2 regions of the Cellulosimicrobium sp. NPDC057127 genome follow, and region 2 is predicted to be linked to the other one. Evidence: predicted binding sites of a transcription regulator. Region 2 holds the regulator's gene; the other holds the start of a gene.
What was found. The regulator Rex, encoded in region 2, represses fermentation and respiration genes when NADH is low (regulators of the CRP and FNR family bind a similar motif). The targets are predictions, from matches to a motif close to CTTGTGAANNNNTTCACAAG.
Positions count from the first base shown of each region.

Region 1 (4,411 bases), on a different contig from region 2:
CACCGCGTCGCGGTACATGTGGTGCGTGCGCACCTTGGCCATGAAGCGCTCGACGAGGTCGACGGCGATCGCGTCGGCCCGGTCGTCGTCGTTGCCGTACGTCGGGAACTCGCCCTCGGTGACGTAGTCGACGACGAGGCCGCGCTCGTCACGCACCACCCGGACCGTCGCGTGCTTGATCGCCGACAGGGAGTCGGCCGCGACGGACAGGCCGGCGATGCCGCACGCCATCGTGCGCAGCACGTCCTTGTCGTGCAGCGCCATCTCGATGCGCTCGTACGCGTACTTGTCGTGCGACCAGTGGATGCAGTTCAGCGCCTCGACGTAGGTCGCGGCCAGCCAGTCCATCGTCGCGTCGAACTTCGCCATGACGTCGTCGAAGTCCAGCACGTCGCCCTCGACCGGCGCCGCGACCGGCGAGACCTGCTTGCCCGAGACCTCGTCCCGACCGCCGTTGATCGCGTACAGCAGCGTCTTGGCGAGGTTGACCCGCGCGCCGAAGAACTGCATCTGCTTGCCCACGCGCATGGGCGAGACGCAGCACGCGATCGCGGCGTCGTCGCCCCACGCCGGGCGGATGAGCTCGTCCGACTCGTACTGCACCGCCGACGTGTCGATCGACACCTGGGCGCAGAAGTCCTTGAACCCCTGCGGCAGCTCCGGGCTCCAGAAGACCGTCATGTTCGGCTCCGGGGCCGGGCCCAGGTTGTACAGGGTCTGCAGGAAGCGGAACGAGTTCTTGGTCACGAGCGGACGGCCGTCCTCGCCCATGCCGCCGATCGTCTCGGTCACCCAGGTGGGGTCGCCGGAGAACAGGGCGTCGTACTCGGGCGTGCGCAGGAAGCGGACGATGCGCAGCTTCACGACGAAGTCGTCGACGATCTCCTGCGCCTGCTCCTCGGTGATGACGCCGGCCTCGAGGTCACGGTCGATGTAGACGTCGAGGAACGTCGAGGTGCGACCGAGGGACATGGCCGCGCCGTTCTGCTCCTTCACGGCCGCGAGGTAGGCGAAGTACAGCCACTGCACGGCCTCGCGGGCGGTCGTCGCCGGGCCCGAGACGTCGTACCCGTAGGAGGCCGCCATCTCCTTCAGCTCGCCGAGGGCGCGGATCTGCTCGGCGTGCTCCTCGCGCTCGCGCGCCACCGTCTCGGTGAAGGGCCGCGTGTCGAGCTCGAGCTTGTCCAGCTTCTTCGCGGCGACGAGCGCGTCGACGCCGTACAGCGCGACGCGGCGGTAGTCGCCGATGATGCGGCCGCGGCCGTACGCGTCCGGCAGGCCGGTGATGATGTGCGAGCTGCGGGCCGCGCGGACGTTCGGCGGGTAGACGTCGAAGACGCCCTGGTTGTGGGTCTTGCGGTGCTCGGTGAACACCTTCGCGAGGGTCTCGTCGACCTCGTAACCGTAGGTCTCCAGCGCACCGGCGACCATGCGCCAGCCGCCGTTCGGCATGATCGCGCGCTTGAGCGGCGCGTCGGTCTGGAGCCCGACGATCACCTCGTTGTCGCGGTCGATGTAGCCGGGCGCGTGCGCCGTGATGCCCGCGGGGGTGTGCGGGTCGACGTCGTGGACGCCCTTCTCGCGCTCGACGGGGAACATCGCCGACAGGCGTGCCCAGACGGCCGTGGTGCGCTCCGTGGGTCCGGCGAGGAACGACGCGTCGCCCGTGTACGGGCGGTAGTTGCGCTGGATGAAGTCGCGCACGTCCACCCCGTCGCGCCACGGGCCGTCGACGAAGCCGTCCCACGCGGGGACGCGCGCGGTGTCGCCGGCGTCGGCGCCGCCGCCGGCGGGAGTGGTGCTGCTGGGTGCCTCGGAAACGCTGGTCATCGGACCTCCCTCGTGCCTGACGCGCGGGTTCGCGACGCCGGCCGGGGCTCCCGCGCGGGACGGCGGCACGCCCTCCCGGGGAGGGCGGGCCGACCGGCCCGGCGGGCCCCTTCGCCACCTCCAGGCTAGGTCCGCGCCGCGCGCGGCGGGGCCGTTCCGGCCCTCTCGATGACCTAGGTCCCGAGCCGGGCGGGACGTGCCGAGAACCGCGAGATGTCGGGGTTCCCGGGCCCGTCGGCGCGCCCGCTCACACACCTTTGTGATGGTCTTCACAAGGGTTCGGCGCTTCATCCGACGTCGGAGGGCGGGACGTGTGAGACTTCCGGGGTGACACGGACCGTAGGTGTGGAAGAAGAGTTCCTGCTCGTCGGCGCGGACGGTCGTCCCGTCGCCAAGGCGCAGGAGGCGCTCGACGCGACGGGCACGTCGGACAAGAGCGGCGGTGCCGGCTCGCTCGAGTCGGAGTTCATGGAGGAACAGCTCGAGACGGCGACGCACCCGCGCACCGAGCTGCAGGACCTCGCGAAGGAGATCCGCGCCGGACGGGCACGCGCGCAGCAGGCCGCGGACCGCGTCGGTGCCCGCGTCGCGGCGCTGTCGACGTCGCCCCTGCCGTTCGAGGGCACGACCGTCTCCCGGCTGCGCTACCTCGAGGCGCGCGCGCAGTTCGGCCTGACCGCGCGCGAGCAGCTCACGAGCGGCTGCCACGTGCACGTCGCGGTCGCCGACGACGCCGAGGGCGTGGCCGTCCTCGACCGCATCGGCCCGTGGCTCGCGACGCTGCTCGCCCTCAGCACCAACTCGCCGTTCTGGCAGGGCGAGGACAGCGGGTACGCGAGCTTCCGCTCCCAGGTGTGGTCGCGGTGGCCCACCGCCGGGCCGGCCCGCGCGTTCGGGACCCCGGAGGCCTACCACGACGCGGTCGACGCCCTCGTCGCCACCGGCACGATCCTCGACCAGGCGATGGTCTACTTCGACGCCCGGCTGTCCGCCCGGTACCCGACCGTCGAGATCCGCATCGCCGACGTGTGCCTGCACCCGGACACCGCCACGCTCGTGGCCGCGCTGTCGCGCGGGCTCGTCGAGACGGCCGCGCGCGAGGCGGCGGACGGGCGCCCGGCGCCCGAGCTGCGTCCCGAGCTCCTGCGCACCGCGTCCTGGCGAGCCGGCCGCTCGGGCCTCGTCGAGGACCTCGTGTCGCCGCTGACGTGGCGCCCCGCCCCCGCGCACGACGTCGTGGGCCAGCTCGTGGCGCACGTGCGCGAGGCCCTGGCCGACGCGGGCGACCTCGACGCCGTCACCGAGCTGCTCGGGCACGTGTGGTCGCGCGGCAACGGTGCCGCCCGTCAGCGGGGCTGGTTCGCCGACGCAGGCGGTGACCTGCGCGCCGTCGTCGAGCACGCGGTCACCGAGACCCACTCCTGACGCGTCAGAGGGTCCCGACGGCGTCCAGGACGTCCCGCGTCACGTCCGCGGACGTCAGGCGACGCTCGGCCACGACCTGGTCGCGGCTCGCGTGGTCGAGGAACGCCACCGGCAGCCCGATCGCGTGCACGGGCGTGCGCACGCCCGAGCCGACCGCGCGCTGCCCGAGCATCGCCCCGACGCCGCCGTCGACGACGCCGTCCTCCACGGTCACGACGAGGTCGTGCTCGCCCGTGAGCTTGACGAGGGCGCTCGGCACCGGCAGCACCCACGTCGGGGACGCGACCGTGACGTCGAGCCCGTGCGCCGTGAGCGCCTCCGCGGCGCCCAGCGCGACGGGCGCCATCGACCCGACCCCGACGAGCAGCACGCGCCGGCGCTCCGCGGGGCTCGTGCGCGCGGCGTCCGGCACGGCGAGCAGGTCCACGCCGTCGACCTCGTCGACCGCCGGCAGGGCGTCGCCGAGCGCGCCCTTGGGGTAGCGCACGACGGTCGGTGCGTCGTCGACGTCCACGGCCTCGCGCAGCGCGGCGCGCATCGTCTCCTCGTCGCGCGGCGCTGCCAGCCGCAGGCCGGGCACGATCCGCAGCATCGCCATGTCCCACATGCCGTTGTGGCTCGCGCCGTCGTCGCCGGTGATGCCCGCCCGGTCGAGCACGAACGTCACGCCGGCCCGGTGCAGCGCGACGTCCATGAGCACCTGGTCGAACGCCCGGTTGAGGAACGTGGCGTACACGGCGACGACGGGGTGCAGACCGGCGAACGCCATGCCGGCCGCCGACGTCGCGGCGTGCTGCTCGGCGATGCCGACGTCGAACGTGCGCTCCGGGAACGCCTGCGCGAACGGCTTGAGGCCCACGGGCTCGAGCATCGCCGCGGTGATGGCCACGACGTCGGGCCGACGCCGCCCGATCCGCACGATCTCGTCGGCGAAGACCGACGTCCAGCCGAACCGCGACGGCGCGACGGGCAGCCCCGTCTCGGGGTGGATCTTGCCGACCGCGTGGAAGCGGTCCGCGACGTCCTGCTCCGCGGGCGTGTACCCGCGCCCCTTCTCGGTCAGCGCGTGCACGATGACGGGCGCGCCGTACGCCTTCGCGCGGCGCAGCGCGTGCTCCATCGCCTCGATGTCGTGCCCGTCGACCGGACCCACGTA
Region 1 is NZ_JBHUUP010000011.1:123,625-128,035, forward strand. Features, by position in the region: gene pflB (formate C-acetyltransferase) at 1-1,830, opposite strand, end outside; gene ACFTZA_RS12505 (glutamate--cysteine ligase) at 2,158-3,255, shown strand; gene dxs (1-deoxy-D-xylulose-5-phosphate synthase) at 3,260-4,411, opposite strand, start outside.
Region 1: the regulator Rex is predicted to act here: its motif matches at 2,087-2,106, upstream of pflB (formate C-acetyltransferase).

Region 2 (4,411 bases):
GACGCTGTTCCCGGGGACCGGGCACCCGACCGACGTCGGAGGTCCCGGCGCCGAGGGCACCGCGGTCAACGTGGCCCTGCCGCCCCGCACCGACGGTGCACGGTGGCTGCGCGCCGTCGACGCCGTCGTGCCGCCGGTGCTGCGGGCGTTCCGTCCGGAGGTGCTCGTCACGCAGCACGGCTGCGACGCGCACGGCGACGACCCGCTGTCCGACCTCGACGTCTCCGTGGGGGCGCAGCGCACCGCCGCGGCGCGGCTGCACGCGCTCGCGCACGAGCTCACCGGGGGGCGGTGGCTCGCGCTCGGCGGGGGCGGGTACGCGATCGCGCGCGTCGTGCCGCTCGCGTGGTCCGCCGTCGTGGGCGAGGTGGTGCACGCACCCGTGGTCGACGGGCAGCCCGTCCCCGCGGCGTTCCGCGACCTCGTCGCCGAGGTCACGGGCGTGGAGGGACCGGGGACCTTCGGCGCGGGCGTCGAGGCACGTCCCTGGAGCGCGGGCTTCGACCCGGACGACGCCGTGGACCGTGCGATCCTCGCGACGCGACGCGCCGTGTTCGGGCACCTGGGCCTCGACGCGCACTTCGACTGACCGTGACGTGAGGATCGTGTCCGCGGCCTGACTCCGGTTCGGGTGATGCGGCGCGAGCGGGTACGCTAAGGGGCGGATTTCTCTCGTGTTGGTCGGCTCGTGGTGCACGAACCCTGATCAACCGTGGACCACACGGCGGTCGCCCCGTACCGGAACGACCCCGCCGACCAGCACCGACAAGCATTGCGAGGACCACCTATGGGCTCCGTCATCAAGAAGCGCCGCAAGCGCATGGCCAAGAAGAAGCACCGCAAGCTGCTGCGCAAGACGCGTCACCAGCGCCGCAACAAGAAGTGACGTCGCGCGCCACGACGCGCGCGCCGACCGCCGAGCCCGGCACCCCGAACGCGGGGTGACCGGGCTCGCTGCGTCGTGGGGACGCGGTGAGGTAGTCGGATGGTAGGTCGGGCGAACATCCCCCACCCCGCCCCGCGAGAGGTCAGAGCCGCGCGAGCCGCCGGTCGACCGCCCGGCGCACGGACCGCAGGACGAGCGCCCCCGCCCACACGGCCCCGGCCCAGCTCGCGGTCCGCACGCCGCTGCGGGTCACGCGCCGTCGTCGCCCGCGGAACTCGCGGATGGGCCAGCCGACGTCCTGCGCGTGCCGGCGCAGCCGTGCGTCGGGGTTGATGGGGCACGGGTGCCCGACCTCGTGCATCATCGCGACGTCGTTGAGCGAGTCGCCGTACGCGTAGGAGGCCTCGAGGTCGATGCCCTCGCGCTCGGCGAGCGCGCTGACGGCGGCGGCCTTCGCGCGTCCGTGCATGAGGTCGCCGACGAGCCGCCCGGTGTAGAAGCCGTCCTCGTGCTCCGCGACGGTGCCGAGCGCTCCGGTCGCGCCGAGGCGGCGCGCGATGAGCTCGCCGATCTCCACGGGGGTCGCGGAGACGAGCCACACCTGGTGACCGGCGGCGAGGTGCTCGTCGAGCAGGCGGCGGGTGCCGGGGTAGATGCGCAGGGACAGGACGGTGTCGTAGACCTCTTCGCCGATGGAGGTGATCTCGGCGACCGAGCGCCCGGCGATGAGGGCGAGCGCGCGCGAGCGGATGCGGTCGATCTGCCGCCGGCTCTCGCCGAGCAGGAGGTACCGCGCCTGGTGCACGGCGAAGCGCACGATGTCCGTCGTCGAGAAGAACTCGCGCTGGTGCAGGGCTCGCGCGAGGTGGAACGACGACGCGCCGCGGATGATCGTGTTGTCGACGTCGAAGAACGCCGCCGTGCGGAGGGCGGGTGGCTGCCCCGGGGACGTCGGCATGCCGCCACTCTAACGGCGCCCGCGCCGCGCGTCCGGGACTGGGCTCTAGCCTGGGACCGTGAGCGCCGCCGATCCCGCCCCGGTCCCGCCCGTCCTGCTGTACGGGCGTGCCGGGTGCCACCTGTGCGACGACGCGCGCGACGTCGTCGCGCGCGTGTGCGGGGAGGCGGGCGTCGCGTGGGCCGAGGTCGACCTCGACGACGCGGGGACGCCGTCGGGCGTCCGCGAGCAGTTCTCCGAGTACGTCCCGGTCGTCACGGTCGGTGGCGTGCAGCAGGCCTTCTGGCGGGTCGACGAGCGTCGGCTCGCGCGCGCGGTGGCGCGGATTTCGGGCGCGCCGCCGGACCTGGGATGATGTCCACCGGGTACGACGAGCACGGTCGGGCGATCGTCGACGAGGACGGTCCGGAGATGGCGGTGGTGGCGAGTGGCTGAGCAGGTCGTCGGTGAGGTGGTGCTCCCGGGAATCCCGAGCGCGACGGTCGCGCGGCTCCCGTTCTACCTGCGCGCGCTGCGCGACCTCGTCGCGCGCGGGGTCTCGACGACGTCGTCCGCGGAGCTGGCCGAGCTGTCGGGCGTGGGGTCGGCGCAGCTGCGCAAGGACCTGTCGTTCCTCGGCTCGTTCGGCACGCGGGGAGTGGGGTACGACGTCGACTCGCTCGCCGGGTACATCACCGAGGCCCTGGGCCTCGCGGACGAGCACCGCATCGCGATCATCGGCATCGGCAGCCTCGGGCACGCGCTCGCCAACTACTCCGGCTACGAGCAGCGCGGGTTTCACGTCGCGGCGCTGCTGGACGCGTCGCCGGACGTGGTCGGCACCCGGGCGGCGGGCATCGTCGTCGAGCACGTCGACGCCCTCGAGGAGGTGGTCGCGCGCGAGGGCGTGTCGATCGTCGTCCTGGCCACGCCGGCGGCGCACGCGCAGGCGGTCACGGACCGCGTCGTCGCGGCGGGCGTGAAGGAGATCCTCAACTTCGCGCCGTGCGCCCTCCAGGTCCCCGCGGACGTGGACGTGCGCGGGGTGGACGTGGGCAGCGAGCTGCAGATCCTCGCGTTCCACTCGCAGGCGCGCGCGCTCGGGGCCCCGACGCCCTGACCGGACGGCTGGGGCGCCCCCCCAGATGCGTGCCCCCGGGGTGCTCCCACGATGGAGGAGTCGGCTCGAGAAGACGGGCCCTCGCCCACCGACTCCGAAGGGCGCATCATCATGATCGAGACCCACCAGATCGACTCCCTGCTCACGAACGGTGGCACCGTCACCGACACCTCCGGGCAGAAGATCGGCAAGATCGGACAGATCTTCCTCGACGACACCACCGGCAGGCCCGAGTGGGTCACCGTCTCGACCGGGTTGTTCGGCACCGGCGAGTCGTTCGTCCCGCTCGCGGACGCGACGGTGCAGGGTGACGACATCCGCGTGCCGTTCGGCAAGGACAAGGTGAAGGACGCGCCCCGCGTCGACGACTCCGAGGGTCACCTGTCGCCGGACGAGGAGGCCGAGCTCTACCGCTACTACGGCCGGAGCGACTACGGGACGCCCGCGGGCACCGGCGGCACGCCGGGCGCCGGCGACCGGACCGGCCTCGCTGACCGGACCGGCACGACGGGCACCGTCGGGCACGACACGTCGGGGCCGGAGACGGACGACGCGATGACCCGGTCCGAGGAGCGCCTGGACGTCGGGACGGAGCGCGTGCAGGCCGGGAAGGCGCGGCTGCGCAAGTACGTCGTCACGGAGAACGTCACCCGGACCGTCCCGGTCTCCCACGAGGAGGTCCGCGTCGAGCGCGAGCCCATCACGGACGCCAACCGGGGAGCCGCGATGTCCGGCGGCAACCTCACCTCCGAGGAGCACGAGGTGGAGCTGCACGCCGAGCGCCCCGTGGTCGACAAGGAGACCGTCCCCACCGAGCGGGTCCGCCTCGGCACCGAGACCGTGACGGAGGACGAGCAGGTCACGGAGCAGGTCCGCAAGGAGCAGATCGAGACGGACCTGCCGGACGGCCCGGAGAGCGGCCGGCGACGCTGATCCCACGGCACGGAGAGGACCCTACCCATGAGCACCAGCTACGGGAGCACGTCGCCCGGCGACGACCGGGCCGCACCGCGGGACCAGCACGTGCCCGAGCACGCGGCGGAGCCGACGGCCGCGCACGTCGGTCGTGAGCGCGAGAGCGTCGTGGAGCGGGAGAAGGAGGAGTACGGCGGCGTGAAGATCGGCGCGGCGTTCTTCGGATGGCTGGCCGCGACCGGCATGGCCGTGATCCTCACGGCGCTCGCCGCTGCGGCAGGCGCCGTCTTCGGCCTGACCACGGCGGAGAGCGCTGCGGACGCGGCCGACCAGGCGACGCAGAACCCCGAGACCATCGGTATCGTCGGCGGCATCATCCTGCTCGCCGTCCTCTTCGTGGCGTACTACTGCGGTGGGTACGTCGCGGGGCGGATGGCGCGCTTCGACGGCGCGAAGCAGGGCGTCGCGGTGTGGGTGTGGGCCGTGGTCGTCGCGATCGTGCTGGCGCTGCTCGGCCTCGTCGCGGGCAGCCAGTTCAACGTGCTGGCCGAGC
Region 2 is NZ_JBHUUP010000028.1:3,865-8,275, forward strand. Features, by position in the region: gene ACFTZA_RS16825 (acetoin utilization protein AcuC) at 1-589, shown strand, start outside; gene ACFTZA_RS16830 (30S ribosomal protein bS22) at 788-886, shown strand; gene ACFTZA_RS16835 (HAD family hydrolase) at 1,029-1,844, opposite strand; gene ACFTZA_RS16840 (glutaredoxin family protein) at 1,903-2,199, shown strand; gene ACFTZA_RS16845 (redox-sensing transcriptional repressor Rex) at 2,272-2,943, shown strand; gene ACFTZA_RS16850 (DUF2382 domain-containing protein) at 3,055-3,876, shown strand; gene ACFTZA_RS16855 (DUF4153 domain-containing protein) at 3,904-4,411, shown strand, end outside.